Regions from separate parts of the Shewanella sp. SR43-8 genome, predicted to be linked through region 1. Evidence: predicted binding sites of a transcription regulator. Region 1 holds the regulator's gene; the other holds the start of a gene.
The links. Region 1 encodes FliA, which starts transcription of late flagellar genes. Its sites were predicted from a motif close to CTAAAGNTNNNNNNNNNNNNGCCGATA; they were not measured.
Positions count from the first base shown of each region.

Region 2: a site for FliA is predicted at 7,123-7,149, ahead of H5114_RS04355 (DUF5610 domain-containing protein). Genes of this name have one in related genera too.

Region 1 is NZ_JACJDX010000001.1:167,295-176,297, forward strand. It holds gene H5114_RS00655 (membrane anchored protein in chemotaxis locus) at 1-84, opposite strand, end outside; gene H5114_RS00660 (chemotaxis response regulator protein-glutamate methylesterase) at 77-1,270, opposite strand; gene H5114_RS00665 (chemotaxis protein CheA) at 1,298-3,511, opposite strand; gene H5114_RS00670 (protein phosphatase CheZ) at 3,527-4,264, opposite strand; gene cheY (chemotaxis response regulator CheY) at 4,278-4,661, opposite strand; gene H5114_RS00680 (RNA polymerase sigma factor FliA) at 4,706-5,425, opposite strand; gene H5114_RS00685 (MinD/ParA family protein) at 5,418-6,299, opposite strand; gene flhF (flagellar biosynthesis protein FlhF) at 6,304-7,689, opposite strand; gene flhA (flagellar biosynthesis protein FlhA) at 7,719-9,003, opposite strand, start outside.
Region 2 is NZ_JACJDX010000003.1:44,939-53,941, reverse strand. It holds gene H5114_RS04390 (ABC transporter substrate-binding protein) at 1-414, opposite strand, end outside; gene aroG (3-deoxy-7-phosphoheptulonate synthase AroG) at 843-1,898, shown strand; gene H5114_RS04380 (hypothetical protein) at 1,941-2,117, opposite strand; gene H5114_RS04375 (ABC transporter ATP-binding protein/permease) at 2,477-4,270, shown strand; gene H5114_RS04370 (hypothetical protein) at 4,607-4,828, shown strand; gene H5114_RS04365 (hypothetical protein) at 5,052-5,258, opposite strand; gene H5114_RS04360 (FMN-binding glutamate synthase family protein) at 5,408-6,895, opposite strand; gene H5114_RS04355 (DUF5610 domain-containing protein) at 7,185-7,814, shown strand; gene H5114_RS04350 (ferredoxin--NADP reductase) at 7,858-8,607, shown strand; gene H5114_RS04345 (Fe(3+) ABC transporter substrate-binding protein) at 8,823-9,003, shown strand, end outside.

The DNA of each region.
Region 1 (9,003 bases):
ACCCGCTAGTACTAAGATGGCAATAAAACACAGAAAAAAACCCAGCATGTGCTTAGTCTGTGAGGAATAACTCGACTTAGCCACGACTAGACTCTTTTAAAATAGCTTCAGCAATATTATCCAACGAAATAGAGTGAGTCGAGATACCAGCAGATGCTACAGCTTGTGGCATACCATAGACAACACAACTCGCTTCATCTTGTGCCCAAATGGTTGCACCAACAGACTTTAACATTCTAGCCCCTTCTCTACCGTCGGCCCCCATCCCAGTCAACACTACAGCCAAAACATCTCCACCAAAAGCTTTAGATGCAGACGCAAAAGTAATATCTACACTTGGCTTATAATTCATTTCAGGGGTACCAGGAACAACTTTAAGTCTGCCTGTAATACCATTTCGCTCAACCATAAGCTGCATACCACCGGGCGCTAAATAAGCGCATCCAGGGCGCATAACATCCCCATTTTCAGCCTCTTTTACATCAATTTTACACAATGTATTTAAACGTGCTGCAAATGCAGGAGTAAATGCTGCAGGCATGTGCTGGATCAATACAATTGGATGAGGATAATTCGCAGGAAAAGCGGTTAATACTTTCTGCAAAGCCACTGGTCCACCAGTTGAAGTCCCGATAAGTAATACTTTGTATTGTTTACCACTAGCCCGAATAGACGATATTGATGAACTCGTGTTATTGGGAGTATGGCGATCGGGAGATGCACTAGAGTGGGTTGCTGCAGGCGTTGGAGTTAAACCGCTGCTAAATGGACGACGAGATGAATAGGTATCCGAAGCGGAAACCGATGTTTTACGAGGTTCAGGTGATGATGAAGTCGATAATGAACTTGATGCTGAACTTGGGCGATATACTCTGCGTCGCCCCAAAGCTTTAATTCGCTGCTGCAGTAACAGTATTGCATCGTCTTTATTGGTCGCAATATCTTCAAAGCGTTTTGGTAAAAAATCTAATGCGCCGGCTTCTAACGCATCAAGTGTCGCTTTGGCACCATCATGAGTTAATGATGAAAACATTAAAATTGGAGTGGGGTTAGTAGCCATGATTTCACGCACAGCAGTAATACCATCCATTACTGGCATTTCAATGTCCATGGTAATGACTTGAGGCTTTAACTTTGCAGCCATTTCAACAGCTTCTTTACCGTTAACAGCAACAGCAACGACTTCGAGATCAGGATCTTTATTAACAATCTCACTGACTCGACGTCGAAAAAAGCTAGAATCATCTACAACTAATACTTTTATGGCCATTGAATTCCTTAAATAATGGAACTTTTTTTATTTTTTGCTTTTGGCGTAATGTTTCAGTAGTCCTGGCACATCTAAAATAAGTGCAATACCACCATCTGATGTAATTGTTGCCCCCGCCATTCCTGGCGTACCTTGTAACATACTGCCAAGTGGTTTGATGACAACTTCTTCTTGCCCAATTAATGCATCAACAACGAAACCGATTTGCATCGTACCAAGTTGAACAATCACAACATGGCCATGCTTCTTATCACCATGCTTAAATGTCGATTTCTTACTGTGCAACCAATGTTCTAGATAAAATAATGGCACGGCTTTATTACGGAAAATAACCGTTAATTGACCATCGACAATATTGGTTTTGGTTAAATCTAAATTAAAGATCTCATTAACACTCGATAATGGCAGAGCGAAGACTTGATTAGACACATCAACCATCAAGGTTGGCATGATAGCCAAGGTTAACGGCACTTTAATTTCAAGTGTGGTGCCCTTACCTTTCATCGAATCAATGTAGACAGTACCATTGAGTTGATTTATGCGGGTTTTCACCACATCCATACCCACACCACGGCCTGAAATGTCTGAGATTTCAACTTTAGTTGAAAAGCCTGGAGCGAAAATCAGATTATACGCTTCGTTATCAGTCATTCTCGAGGCGGCATCTTCATCGAGCACACCACGACTTATCGCAATTTGTTTTAGCTTTTCAGGATCCATGCCAGCGCCATCATCCTCAATTTTCAGCAGGATGTGATCACCTTCTTGGCTAGCCGATAAGGTAATAGTACCGGTTCGGGATTTACCATTTGCTTCACGAGTCACCGGCATTTCAATACCGTGGTCGACTGAGTTTCTCACTAAGTGGACCAAAGGATCGGCTAAAGCCTCAACTAAATTTTTATCAAGATCGGTGTCTTCACCAATCATCACTAAATCAATTTCTTTATTTAATGTACGCGCTAAATCTCGAACAACCCGTGGGAAACGACCAAATACTTTCTTGATAGGTTGCATGCGCGTCTTCATCACCGCACCTTGTAAATCAGCGGTCACCAAATCAAGGTTAGCAAGTGCTTTTGACATTTCCTCGTCTTCACGATTAATGCCTAAGCTCACCAGTCGATTACGGACTAATACCAATTCACCAACCATATTCATGATTTGATCTAAACGAGCGGTATCTACGCGAACTGTGGTTTCACCTTGTGGCACAGACGACGCTTTGACTGGGGCTTTATCTGCTAAGGGTTCAACTTTTGGCACAACGGCTGGAGTCGATGGCATAACTGGCTTAGCAACTGGAGTCGGAGCGGGTTTTGCTGCCGGTGGAGGAGTAACCACTTTAGCAGATTCTGCAGCAACCGGAGTTGATTGCACTTTCGCTACTGGGGCAGTGCCTTTACCGTGTAATTCATCTAAAAGACGTTCAAACTCATCGTCGGTGATTTCATCTGAGTCTACTGCGGGTTGAGCAACTGGTGTACTTGCAGGTTTAGCAGCAACCACAGGTTCGTCTTTGGCTTTAAATGAACCTGAGCCGTGTAACTCGTCTAAGAGTGCTTCAAATTCGTCATCGGTAATTTCGTCACTGCTTTTTGCTGGTGCTGGTTTTGAGTCAATATTGTCTTTCTTTATTGCAGAAGATTTAGATGCAACAGGACTGTTACCTGAACCGTGTAAGGCATCAAGTAAGGCTTCAAATTCTAACTCATCAATTTCATCAATGCTGCCAGAATCAGACGTTTCTGCCGTAAAAGGACTCACATCCTCAATAACTTCAGGCTCGTTAACCTCAACAACATTTTCGATAGGTTCAAGTTCTGCAGCCGACATCTCTGAGGGTAATGGCGCACCTGAGCTTAATAATTTGAGTTTCGCAAGTAGCATTGGATCTGCTGGGTCTTGTTCTTGTCCCTGTTGAGTTTGAGCAAACATAGTATTAATGGCGTCGACCGCTTGCAAAATAATATCCATTAATTCTGCATTTACGCCACGTTTTCCGGTGCGCAATAAATCGAACGTATTTTCAGCTTCATGACACACGTCAACCATCGGCTTTAAGCTTAAAAAACCAGCTCCGCCTTTGACAGTATGAAATCCACGGAAAATAGCATTAAGTAAATCACTGTCATCAGGATTATTTTCAAGAGCAACTAGCTGCTCTTGTAGAAGCTCTAAAATCTCACCAGCTTCAATTAAAAAGTCCTGGAGTATCTCTTCATCAACATCAAAGGACATTAAATTGACTCCTAATTAGAAACCCAGACTTGATAGCAGATCGTCTACTTCATCCTGACCTGTCACCACATCTTCACGCAGTTCTGCATTCATGATGGGGCCTTCTGCTTCTATTTTATTATCGTTTATCGTTGGCGATGACTCAGTAATATGATCACCAAACACCGTTAGCATTGAAACTAAATTACTTTCTACTTCACGAACTAAATCAATCACTCGACGGATCATTTGGCCAGTTAAGTCTTGGAAGTCTTGCGCCATTAAAATTTGATTTAATAGCTCACGAAGACGATTACAATCATTTTCACTGTGTAGCATAAACTGCTGAACATCGTGGCAAAGTGATTTAAACTCACCCAACTCGATGTCACGACGCATCAATTTATCCCACATTGGCGTTACTGATTGAATATTACTGATAATGGTATCGGCCAAAGGTAGACATTCTTCAACTGCATCCATGGTTTTATTAGCAGCTTGCTCTGTCATATCGATAACGTAGTTTAATCTTTCTTTAGCATCCGGAATTTCGGTATTGGCTAATTCAGATAAACGGTTATCAATTTGAAAATCTTTTAATGCACTATGAAGTTGTCGAGTTAACTTACCCACTTCTTCAAAAAGCTCACGCTGCAATGGTGTAGCAAGCTCCCTGATGACGTCATCAGCTTTATCTTGCTGACCTAAGGTAAGCAATTCAACAAGTTCTTGGGCCTGTTCGAGAGTGATTAACCCCGATATTGATGCCTGCATGACTTATCCTTGCTTATGCGAGTCGTTCAAAGATTTTATCTAACTTTTCTTTTAACGTTGCGGCGGTGAAAGGCTTTACCACATAACCATTTACCCCAGCTTGCGCTGCAGCAATAATTTGTTCACGCTTGGCTTCTGCGGTTACCATCAATACGGGTAAATGCTTTAACGAATCATCTGCACGGATTGCTCTAAGTAAATCAATACCTTGCATTCCAGGCATGTTCCAGTCTGTTACTACAAAATCAAAATCGCCTTTTTGTAACATAGGTAGGGCTGTTGAGCCATCATCTGCTTCTTGGGTATTATTAAATCCCAAATCTCGCAACAAGTTCTTAATGATACGCCTCATTGTTGAAAAATCGTCAACAATAAGAATCTTCATATTCTTGTCCAAGGTTTCCTCCGGTGAGCTGACACTCGTTTGCTCTAAATAAGTTATTATTCTTGTGTCCAATGCTTGAGTTTAGCTTTTAATCTGAGCATTGCCTGACTTAATATCTGGCTTACACGCGATTCACTAACATCAAGGATGGCACCGATTTCTTTTAAATTTAATGCTTCGTTGTAATATAACGACAACACTAACGCATCTCTTTCTGGCAATGTCTTAATTGCTTCAACCAATGCAGATTGGAATTGAATTTCAGCAAGCGAGTCAAAGGCCTCATCTGGCGATTCATTATCTGTGATTAACACATCTTGTGAAACACCAAGATCTTCTATGCCTATGATTTTACCAACAGAAACATCATTTAAGATATGATGGTACTCATCGAGCGACATTTCAAGCTTTTCAGCAATTTCAGTATCATAAGCATCACGACCAAGCTGTTGCTCTAATTCATCAATTACTTGTGCAACTCGACGATTATTACGGTGAACTGAGCGTGGAACCCAGTCACCACGACGAATTTCATCTATCATCGCTCCACGAATTCTAATGCCAGCAAAAGTTTCAAACTTAGCACCTTTGCTGTTATCAAATTTTGATGAGGCCTCAAGCAACCCCATCATTCCAGCTTGTAACAGGTCATCAAGTTGCACCGATGCTGGTAATCTTGCCAGCATATGATGAGCAATTCTTTTTACCAACGGTGCATACTGTTCAATGATAGACGTTTTGTTATCGAACTGAGTATACGCTGCGGCTTTATTCACCCGTTCTTCCTTCTTGTATCGGCTTACGTTGTACAAGACGTTCAACAAAAAATTCTAAATGACCACCGGGTTGCTGTGGCACAGGCCAAGTCATAATTTTATTGGCTAATCCGTGGTAAGCAATAGCTGAAGGTGATTTAGGATAAGCCTCAACGACTAGTTTTTGTTTACGAACTGCTTTACGTAAATTCTCATCAAAGGGAATGGTTGCCACCAACTCCAATGCAACATCTAGAAATCTATCTGTCACTTTACTGAGTTTAGCAAATAATTCCATACCTTCTCGTAAACTACGTACCATATTTGCCACAATTTTGAAGTGGAACACACCATGTTCACGACTTAGTATCTTAATTAACGCATAAGCATCGGTAATCGATGTTGGTTCGTCACAAACCACTATTAATACATCTTGTGATGCACGAGAAAAACTCAGCACCATATCTGATATACCGGCAGCAGTATCAACAATTAAAATATCAAACTGAGTCCGCATTTCACTAAATGCACGGATCAAGCCGGCATGTTGTGCTGGTGTCAATTCAACCATCGCTTGTGAACCTGATGTAGCAGGAACAATACCGATACCTTTGGGTCCGCGTACAATGATGTCATCTAATTCGGCATCACCTGACAAAACATGAGATAAATTTTTCTCAGCACGTATCCCGAGCATCACATCGACATTGGCTAAACCTAAATCGGCATCAAGTACTAATACACGTTTGCCCTTTTCGGCTAATGCTACCGCAGTATTAATTGACACACTTGTTTTACCAACTCCGCCTTTACCACCGGATACGGCAATTACTTTAACTTTATCGTTATTTGGTTGATTCATCATACGTAAACCACTTGCTTGATCCCGAGTCATATCTTTACTCAAATGCATAGGCTGTGTCATTAGACCACACTGTGTCTTGTGATAATTGTTGTTCAGTTTCATTTAACGCCGCGAGAGCTTTCTTGGCTAGCTCTAGTGTATCTGCGACTTTCATGTCCTCAGGAACACGTTGACCGTCAGTAACATAGCTTAATGGTAACTCATTTTGAATCAATACGCTCAATGCACCTGCAATTGATATTGATTCATCTAATTTTGTTAAAATCGCACCCGCTAATGGAATACGTTTAAAATGTTCTACAGCATCTTGTAAGACACGGCGCTGGCCTGTCGCTGACAAGACTAAGTAACTCCGAATGGGGATCCTACTATTTGCCGTCAAATTATCAAGTTGCTGATATAAGCGCATATCTCGCTGCCCCATACCGGCGGTATCGATTAATACTAACTTACGATTCCTAAATTGATAAAGAATTTGTTCTAATTCGGCTAAATCATGTGCTTGCTTCACCGGACAGCCCATTATTTTGCCATAAGTTGCTAATTGCTCATAGGCACCAATACGATAATGATCTGTGGTAATCAATGCCACCTGCTCGGGGCCATGATGGGCAGCAAATCGAGCTGCTATTTTAGCTAAAGAAGTCGTCTTACCTACACCTGTTGGGCCAACAAAAGCGACCACACCACCACGTTTGACAATATCATCACCTTGGTTGTCGAGTAAGTTAGCTAAGCTTTGCGGTAGCGCTCTTACTAAGTCGGCTGGCGTATAATGTTGACTCAATCCTGCTAGTTTAGCAGCAACTGCAGGAGAAAACTCTGCGGCAATCAATTTACTTTCAAGCATAGCACCAACTGGATCGGTACGCTTTTTTTGGTCTTTCATTAACGATGACACTTGATGGGTCAATAAGTTACGTAATGAAGCCATTTCTTCACGTAACGCGTCCATATCATCAGATTGATTTCTATTAGTTTTTTTAGTGTGTTCAGGCACGACCGGCGCTTTTAACGTTGATGTTGGCTTAGCAGTCTTTGCCCCTTGTAATTGACGCGCCCACTCAGGTAATTCAGGTTCATCTTGGCGAACAGACATTTGTTGTTTCATGCGATTATGCTGTTTTTCAAGCAATGCTTGAAGAGAATCTGCTTCCGGTGGCGGATTTACCTTAGATTGAGCTTTCATTACAGGCTTAGCGCCTATTGAGACGCGATCCTCACTGACATCCATAAAGCTAGTCGTCGGCGCTTGCGATGCAATAGAGGCCTTAGGTTCATCATAATCGACTGCGGCGACAATTTCGATTCCGCCTGCAACTTTTTTGTTTGACATAATGACAGCGTCAGAGCCTAAGGTCTCTTTTACTTGAGCCAATGCTTCGCGCATATCTTTGGCAAAAAATCGTTTAATTTTCACTTATGCACCTCAATAAACTGACGTTATCACTATTGGCCAACAGCAGAAACAATTCTAATTTGTTTCTCATCGGGTATTTCTTGATAAGAAATCACTCGTAAATTTGGAATAGTGTATTTAACAAATCTGGACAGCGTTGACCTCAACATACCAGAGGTCAATAAAATGGCTGGTTGCCCTACCATTTCTTGCTTCTGTGCAGCATCTAACAATGACTGCTGCATGCGTTCTGCAAGGCCGGGTTCAATATTCGGTCCCTCACCGCCAGTCGCCTGCATAGACTTATGCAACATCTGTTCCAACTCTGGCGCCAATGTAATGACAGGTATTTCAAGTTCAGGCCCAGAGATTTCTTGTACTATCATGCGTTTTAGTGCTATACGCACTGCTGCAGTTAAGACTTCGGTATCATTACTCTTGGTGCCGTACTCTAATAATGTCTGCACTATGGTGCGTAAATCACGAACCGAGACGCCTTCGTTAAGTAAGTTTTGCATGACTTTAACAACCGAACCCAACGGCATAATATCGGGTACAAAACCATCAACTAATTTAGGCGAGTTCTTACTCAGCATATCCATTAACTGCTGCACTTCTTCATAACCTAATAGTTTGGCTGCATTATTACTCAATAACTGACTAATATGCGTTGCCACAACCGTTGCGGTATCAACGACGGTATAACCTAATGTTTGTGCATGTTCACGTTGCTCTGGTGTGATCCACACCGCCTCTAAACCAAAAGCGGGGTCACGGGTGTCAATACCGTCAAGCTTACCGTAAACCTGACCAGGATTGATCGCTAGCTCACAATCATGTCTAACTTCAGCCTCACCTACCACCACACCCATTAAGGAAATACGATATGCATTTGGCGATAAGTCTAGATTGTCACGAATATGCACCGCTGGCACTAAAAAACCTAATTCTTGTGACAATTTTTTACGCACACCTTTGATTCGGCCTAATAACTCACCACCCTGAGACTTATCAACCAATGGAATTAACCGATATCCCACTTCCAGACCGATAGTATCAACATGACGCACATCATCCCAACTTAACTCTTTAGGTTCTTTATCTCTAGCTTCTACTGGCCCTTTGGTCGCCAGTGTCAGTGCCGCTTGTTTTTTGTCAACATTCCGCTTGTAGACAAAGTACGCTGCACCAGCAGTAATCAATGCGAAGGTCAAAAATGCCACATGAGGCATTCCAGGCACAATACCCATGATAAACAGTAACCCAGCAGCAATGGCTAATGATTTGTGACTGTCAAACATCTGACTAAACATCATTTGGCCCATATCACCAGAT
Region 2 (9,003 bases), on a different contig from region 1:
GAATGCGCTATTTTTATATTCAATCAAGCTTTGGGTATAAAATAAACCTGCAACATTGTCTGGCGTATTAATCATGCAGTCGATTTTATGGGTTCTAACTAAGCGTTGCGCACGTAAATTTGGTGCATGAACAATTTCTTTAATAGCAATGTTTTTACTGTCGAGGGCGGCTTTTAATAGATCATATTGCACACCAATCTCTTCATCAGCAAAGAAATACGGAGCAATACTATCACTGGTTGAAAAACTAATGCTGTCGATCATTAGCGGCGATTGTTCATTCTTGTTCAGCGCGTTCAATTTATCTGATAGGGGGACATTTTCTATTGGGGATAATAAAGTGGCAGATAAGGGTCTACAAAAGCCTAATAATAAGTTAAATAAACAGATAGAAAAAACGATATTGCTTTTCAATGGTTAGTCTCCTCAGGAGATACTGCTTAGTGTTAAATAGATCATCATCCTTGTGTTGATTCATGGTAATAACCAAAGTAAAGCACATTAACATCATGAGTACACTTTGATTATAAGACAAGTTATCTTTAGCGTCATTGAATATAAAAAAATCATCAAATAGCCTTACTTAATACTCCGTTTATACCAAGGTCCTGTCGGATCATCAGTCATTGTTTTAGCGTATTGCTAACGAATCAATTTTTATTGTCTCTTTTATCGGCCCAGATGAGTAATACTTGATTGATTTGTCGATAAATACTGGTTAAATTGAAGATTCTTATTCATTTTCTCGATGGTTTTTTATCATTTCTTAATGGATTGTATCAGCTGATTTAGCCTTATATTAAATCAGATAAATTATATGTTTTGCCGGAGTTGTAACCACTATGCATTATCAAAATGACGATATTCGTATCGATGAAATAAAAGAATTGCTACCTCCAATTGCGATTCTAGAGCGATTTCCGGCAACCGAACATGCATCAACAACCGTTTTCAATGCACGTAACAGTATTCATAATATTTTAGCGCGTAAAGATGATCGCATCTTGGTGGTGATTGGCCCTTGTTCAATCCATGATCCTGTTGCCGCGTTAGAATATGGTCAACGTTTGGTTAAGTTACGTCAGCAGTATAAAGATCAGCTTGAAATTGTTATGCGAGTGTACTTTGAAAAGCCGAGAACAACGGTTGGTTGGAAGGGGTTAATCAATGATCCTTATATGGATAACAGTTTTCAATTAAATGATGGCTTACGCACTGCTCGTAAACTATTAGTTGATTTGAACGATGCTGGTATCCCAACCGCGGGTGAGTTTTTAGATATGATAACACCTCAATATGTTGCCGATATGATGTGTTGGGGCGCTATTGGGGCACGCACGACTGAGTCGCAAGTTCACAGAGAGCTATCATCAGGTCTTTCTTGCCCAGTCGGGTTTAAAAATGGTACCGACGGTACCATTAAGGTGGCCATTGATGCGATTGGGGCTGCTAATGCTCCACATCATTTCTTATCGGTGACTAAGTTTGGTCATTCGGCTATTGTCTCCACTAAAGGTAATCCTGATTGTCATATTATTTTACGCGGTGGACGCACTCCCAATTATAGCGCTGAACATGTGGTTGATATTGCTCAGCAGCTGACTAAATCAGAATTGCTTGATAACATTATGATCGATTTTAGCCACGCCAATAGCAGTAAAGATTATAAAAAGCAGATGATGGTTGCTGAAGATGTGGCAGGGCAAATATCTCAAGGAAATTATGCTATTTTTGGTGTAATGGTCGAAAGCCATTTAGTTGAAGGGCGTCAAGATTTAATTGAAGGCAGTGCTCTGTGTTACGGGCAAAGTATTACTGATGCTTGTATAGGATGGGATGACACTGAGACGCTGCTAGCGACATTAAATCAAAGTGTCCTGAACCGTCGCCAAGCATAAAGTGAGTGTAAACTGACGTAAAAATAAGGCGCTAAATGCGCCTTATTTTTTTATACCTTGTACTAAGTATTCATTGGCCTTAGCTAAACTGCCAAAAGCCGATATGAGATTATCACGGCCTTTTTCTTGCAACTCAGGGTTACCTGATTCAATCATCATCCATACCCATGTTTGTATTAGTTGTAATGGTGGGTACTGAATTTTTGAATTCTCCAACATAAAGTATCCTTTAAACTCGTAAATCGTTGTTTGTTTACTATCAAACAAGCATTTTTATGTAACCAAAGAATAACAAATTCTGCTTACAGAAATAACTCAATTTAGATTAAAAAAGCTTAAAAGGGCTAAAAAAGTTTGAAATATAGTATTTATGACTAATGCGGATCCTATAAATATACTACTAAAGTGCTATCTACGTACTACTTACATGCGATTAACCCCCCCTTTTATGATCCTGGTGAGTTTGCCGTTATTACATCGTAATGTGAGCAATGTCTGATAAGAAAATGGCATATAATAAGACAATCAATATTAGATCGTCGTAAACTGCCTAGCAGCGGTAAATAACTGGAGCATAAATGAGACCTTCTGCGTATTTTGAAGGCCCGGTAGGGAAGTTAAATTGGCATGTTTTACGCCTGTTATGGCCATATTTACTAGAATTTAAAGCGCGCGTGATTTTGGCTATGATTTGTTTAGTGGTTGCTAAGCTCGCCAGTGTTGCATTGCCATTTCTTTTGAAAGAATTAGTCGATACCTTAGATAAACAATCTCCGGCCCAGCTTATTGCAGTCCCGGTTGGCTTGGTATTAGCTTATGGCGCGGTTCGTTTACTCAATGTCATTATTGGTGAGGTTCGTGACACCTTATTTGGCCGAGTCACCGAACGTGCTATCCGTCGTCTTGGGCGGGCGGTATTTGAACATTTGCATCGACTCGATCTTGATTTTCACTTAGATCGTCGCACCGGTGGCTTATCCCGCGACATTGAACGTGGCACCAGTGGTGTCAATTTTTTAATGCGTTTTATGGTATTTAATATCGTACCAACCCTGCTTGAGATTATGCTTGTTATTGGGGTCTTCTTTTATAATTATGGCATCAGTTTTGCGCTGATAACCTTAGTTTCTGTTGTAGCTTATATTGGTTATTCTATCGTAGCGACTGAGTGGCGCACCGGTTATGTTCGTGATGCTGCCCGAGCTGACTCGCTGGCCAATACTCGTTCAGTGGATAGCTTGTTAAATTATGAAACCGTAAAATATTTTAATAACGAAGAATTTGAGTCACAACGATATGACTCTGCACTTGAGCAATGGGAAGTGGCAAAACGAAAAAATCGTTTATCATTGTTTGCCCTAAACGGTGGTCAAGCGTTAATTATCGCTGTGGCTATGACAGCTATGATGGCATTAGCGGCTTATGAAGTAAGCCAGGGCTCAATGACTATAGGTGACTTTGTGTTAATTAATGCATTTATGATGCAGTTGTTTATTCCGTTAAATTTCTTAGGGTTTGTGTATCGTGAGATCCGCGGTGCATTAGCCAATATTGAGCGTATGTTTGATATTTTAGACAAACAACCACAAGTATTAGATTCGGATGATGCTATTGAGATTAGCCCAACGATTGGGACGATAAAGTTTACCGATGTGAGTTTTCAATACGACCAACGCCCTATTTTGAACAGTGTTAGCTTCGAGGTGCCAGCAGGGAAAAAAATTGCTGTAGTCGGTGACAGTGGCGCGGGTAAATCAACTATTATTAAATTGCTATTCCGCTTTTATGATGTTGCCAGTGGTGCAATCACTATTGATGGCATTGATGTGCGTCACTTTAGCCAGCAAGCTTTGCGAAGAGCTATTGCTGTTGTCCCGCAAGATACTGTGTTATTCAATGATTCTATTTACGAAAATATTCGCTATGGTCGTGCCGATGCGACTCATGATGAGATTGTCGCTGCAGTTAAGCTAGCGCATTTGAGTGACTTTATTGAATCATTACCAGATAAAGGCAATACCAAAGTGGGGGAGAGAGGTTTAAAGCTCTCAGGTGGAGAAAAACAACGAGTTGCTATTGCTCGAGCGGTGTTGAAGGGCTCGCCCATCCTAGTGTTTGATGAAGCAACATCGTCTCTCGACTCACGATCTGAGCAAGCGATTCTCAGCGCGCTTAGAGATGCTGCTAAAGGACACACAAGTTTAGTGGTGGCCCATCGTTTATCGACCATTATTGATGCCGATCAAATAGTGGTATTGAGTAAAGGTAAGATTGTTGAGCATGGTACTCATGTCAGTTTGTTAGCTAAACAAGGTCTTTATGCGCGACTTTGGCATATTCAACATGAACAAAAAAATCTGCCACATGCCTAGTGGACGTTGCTATGTTGCTAGGTGATATAAAAGAATAAAATACCGAAGTTGCTGTTTTTCATTTATGCTTTATTGACTATGAGTAAGGCTTATACAGCATTTAAGTTTTACATAAATGGCCGCTATTTATAACGCTAAACGCTATAATTGAATACTTAAGCAGCAAAGAATAGCGCGTAAACTGACTTGTTAGATTTATCGTGACTGAAATTTTTGACGGCAGTGATCAACGCAGTTAATCTATAGTCCGACTTATGGTGTATTATCCCCAGATAGCTATACTTTTCAATCAATTGGATTTTATTAAAGGTGCGAATTCGTGTATGGAGGTGACTTGTGCATAATATTGCGTTAATTGCGGCGCTAGAAGGCACCCGACATCAAGTGACAACTGATTGGTTTGCTATTATGGCAATGCTAAAAGGGCGTAACATGTCTGATGATGCGATTAAAATAGTCTACAACGATTTGTGTGCCGGTTTAAGAGTGACGACTCGTGGAGTGACTCTCGCGAAGGCAATGGACAGCGACTTGGATAAGAGCAATATATCAATCTAGCCATCCCACAATACAATTCCTATGTACTTTGGGATTAATCGAGTGTAATAAAATCATATTCTAGTAGCGGCTGTTATCACAAGCTGAAGTATTGGCTTTGGCTTAAGTGGATTTAATTTAATGCTCAAAGAGGATTAATCGCTAAATGAGATTTTCTGGATAATGTAAGTACAAGAGGATTGGCTGAAACAATGGTTTAGTAGAGAGTATAACGATGACTGGCTTATTTTTTTTGCCAATTAATACACACCATTTTTATCAATGCTGCTGGAGACGGATCGAGAGTTAAGCATTTAATTTTTCCTTGCTCAAAACACACTAGCTCGCCTTCGATTTCTGTCATTCGATTACAGTTTTTACAGCTTAAACTTAAGCTTTTGACATTTAGATCAACATTAAGATCTACTGCATTCTTTTTGATATTCAACATGAAATCCTTCTGTTTGATTTCGCTTTAAAATCACACTAAGACCGCTTACTGTGACAAACATCAAATTTTATTATACACCCTTTAATGATATTCGGCAAAGTAATCGCGCGTAGCGAACCCCAGTAGTTTACTGGGGTTGATGTGCTTCTCTACTGCATATGACGGTAATGGTTATCAAGGGTGACTGCAACTCCAGACGATTGCACTATTCGAGCGTGATGACGGGTTAAATACCTTGGGTCTGTTACGCCACAAGAGTGGGCAATCATGGTTAAATCATAATGTAAGAAATGATTGTAGTTTGCCACTCGCACAGATTTATCTTTAGGATCTAAGCCTTTTTGCAGACGGATATTATGGGTTGTGATACCCGTTGGGCAGGTGTCTCTGTTGCACTGTAGTGATTGAATGCAACCCAAGGCAAACATATTGCCGCGAGCTGAAGCAATAAAGTCTGCGCCAGTGGCCAATGCCCAAGCCACATAAGATGGCATAATCATTTTACCCGTTGCGATGACTTTAATGCGTTGCTTAAAGCCGCGTTGATTCAATAAATCAACCAGAGACGGCAAGCTTTGCCTTAGTGGTAACCCAACGTTGTCCATCAATGCCTGTGGCGCTGCACCAGTGCCGCCATCTGAGCTGTCCAAAGTAAAAAAATCTGGGGCATATTCTATCCCACGTTGCTCAATTTCATCCAAAAACTCGGTTACCCAAGACATATCGCCTAATACAGCCTTAATGCCAGTTGGTTTACCGGTAATGTCTCTTACTTGATTTATCATATCGACAATGTCAGCAACATTGTGTAATTCAATATGGCCATTAGGGCTAATTGAGTCGTGTCCTGCTGGAATACCGCGAATGGCTGCGATTTCTTCGGTCACTTTTACAGCAGGTAAAATCCCTCCTTTCCCTGGCTTAGCGCCCTGGCTCAACTTAATTTCAAACATTTTAACTTCAGGGTGGGCTGCTATATCGCTGAGTTTTTGAGGATCTAAATGGCCTTGTTCGTCTCGGACACCATATTTGGCTGTCCCGATTTGAAACACTAAGTCACAATGACCTTTAAGATGATACGGGCTTAATCCTCCCTCACCAGTATTGAGCCAGCAACCTGCTTTCGCTGCACCATGAGATAGTGCCGTTATCGCTGGTCGAGATAATGCACCAAAGCTCATTGCTGAAATATGGCAAATTTTACTGGTTGTGTAAGGATGGGTGCAATCTGGACCAATGGTTACGTCTATTGTCTTGTGAGAGTCATGATCGCTGACTGGAAAGGCTGAGTTCATGAACATCACTGAACCGGGTTTATCTAGAACTTGTGTTGATCCAAATGCAATTGTACGGTCAACATTTTTTGCTGCGCGATATACCCAATTGCGCTCGGCACGGTTAAATGGCAGTTCTTCACGATCTTGAGAAAAAAAGTATTGTCTAAAAAACTCACCCTGTTTTTCAAATATATATCGAAAGCGACCGATAACAGGGTAATTATGGCGTATGGCTTGTTTTGTTTGCCATTTATCAGCAATAAACATGTAAATGACCGCAATCAGTAATAGCCAAAATAACACTAAGAAAAGACCAGAGAAGATATCCATTCCCCACATAAACCAATGTTGTTGCGGCATATTATTGTCCTTAAATTGAATCGAGTACTGTGTGTTTATTCGCGGTAATTTAGTCGCAGTAATGATAGTAATTGAGTCTGGTTAATTAACCATATTAGCAATGCCAAATATAATCTCACTATATCGTTTATTTTTTCTGCTTGCTATCTAACTGCTTTGTTTTAAAACGAAGAAGCATTTATGGTCATTATTGCAGTGAATTAAATCGTATATTTATTTCATTATGACTTCAGGTATGCATTTTTTGGTCGATAATTAAGCTATCCGTTACTTTAAATAAGACACTATTATGGACATTAAAAGCGCAGCGCCCTCAAATGTGAAGGGACGAGAAAACAACAATACTCCAACCAGTGAAGCGAATACTTCAACTCAAAATAAAGCTAATAATACGAGTTCAGCGGTAAATTCATCAGCTAAAGTATCAGTGAGTCAACTGAGTCGTCAAATGATGAACAACAGTATTCTTGCCGCACAGGAGGAAGTGAGTATTTCTGCGGGTGACAAGTCTATGGCGTTGCTTTATCGCGCCGCAATTGAAGCCATTAACCAAGAACTTGCCCCTACGCTTGGAGACAACGCAATTCAGAAGGGCGTCGATAGCGGAGTGGATTACTCACCAGAGGCAACAGCTGATCGCATTGTGAGCTTTGCCACAAATTTTTTCTCTATTCACCAACAACAAAATAAATCTATGGGACTAGATGAGCAAGTTGATAGTTTTATGCTCAAAATTGGTGATGCCATAGATCAAGGCTTTAAAGAGGCTAGCGATATATTGTCTGGTTTAAAGGTGTTAGAAGGTGACATAGCCGCTGGTGTGGATAAAACATATGAACTGATACAGCAAGGGTTAGCGCAATTTAAGCAAGATAAGCTTGCTAAAGATGAATCACAAAGCGTGACTCAAGCGACGTAGTCTCTTATGATTAAGATTGGCTCTCAGTGAAAGGATCGTGACTATGTGGACTACGGGTAAAGTAATTGAACGCATTGATTGGAATGACAAATTATTTTCACTGCGGATCAAAGCCGATGTCGAACCTTTTATCGCTGGTCAGTTTATAAAGCTCAGCCAAATACGAGATGAAAAGCGTGTTGCTCGTGCATATTCACTGGTGAATCCCCCAGGTAAGGACTATGTCGAAGTGCTTGCTGTTGCGGTAGAGGACGGGCTGCTGTCTCCAGATCTACAAGCATTAACCCCTGGAGACTCTATTGAAGTGACGTCTAAAGCAACAGGGTTTATGACTCTAGACGAGGTGCCAAATGGTGCTTTGCAAGGTAAACATTTGTGGTTTTTTGCCACAGGCACCGCAGTCGGACCTTTTATCTCAATGCTGGCAACTGGTGGGCCTTGGCAACGTTTTGAAAAGGTCGTGCTCGTTTATGGTGTTCGCCTTGGTGAAGATCTTGCTTATTTAGAGACCATCCAGCAGTTTATTGAACTGCATCCACAGCAGTTTGTATTTATTCCTATTGTGACCCGTGAAGATTATCCTAATGCTTTATCATGTCGTATTCCCGATGGTATTAGCAGCGGATTAATTGAACAGAAAGCGGGGTTAGGGATAAATGCTGAGCATTCTCAAGTGATGATCTGCGGTAACCCTGGCATGATAACGGATGCTCAAATCGCTTTAGTGGAAAAAGGATTAGCAAAAAATCTTCGACGCGCTCCTGGGCAAATAACAGTCGAAAAATATTGGTAATAGCATCAATCATAACCATTAATGCCGTGATGGCAGAGCCTCAACAGTGCTCACTGATTTTTGTGGTCATTGCTTCCCTCGCTTGAAAATTCACTGCCCCGAGTGAAACAGCACTTGCTCCTTTGAAGATGATCACTTACCCTATCGCAATTGATAACCATTATCAATCGCGTCGGCGATGGCGCAATATTGTTTCAATTAGGGAGCGTTGATTAATGAAATTGCTAAAAAGTGTCGCATTATTAGGTTTGGCTTGTGTGGCTTCTTCGGTCAGTGCCGCAGAGGCATTAACGGTTTATTCTTATCGCCAAGCTTTCCTGATTGAGCCGATTGTTGAAAAATTTACCCAACAAAGTGGTATCGACGTTAATGTCGTATTTGCTAAAGATGGCATTG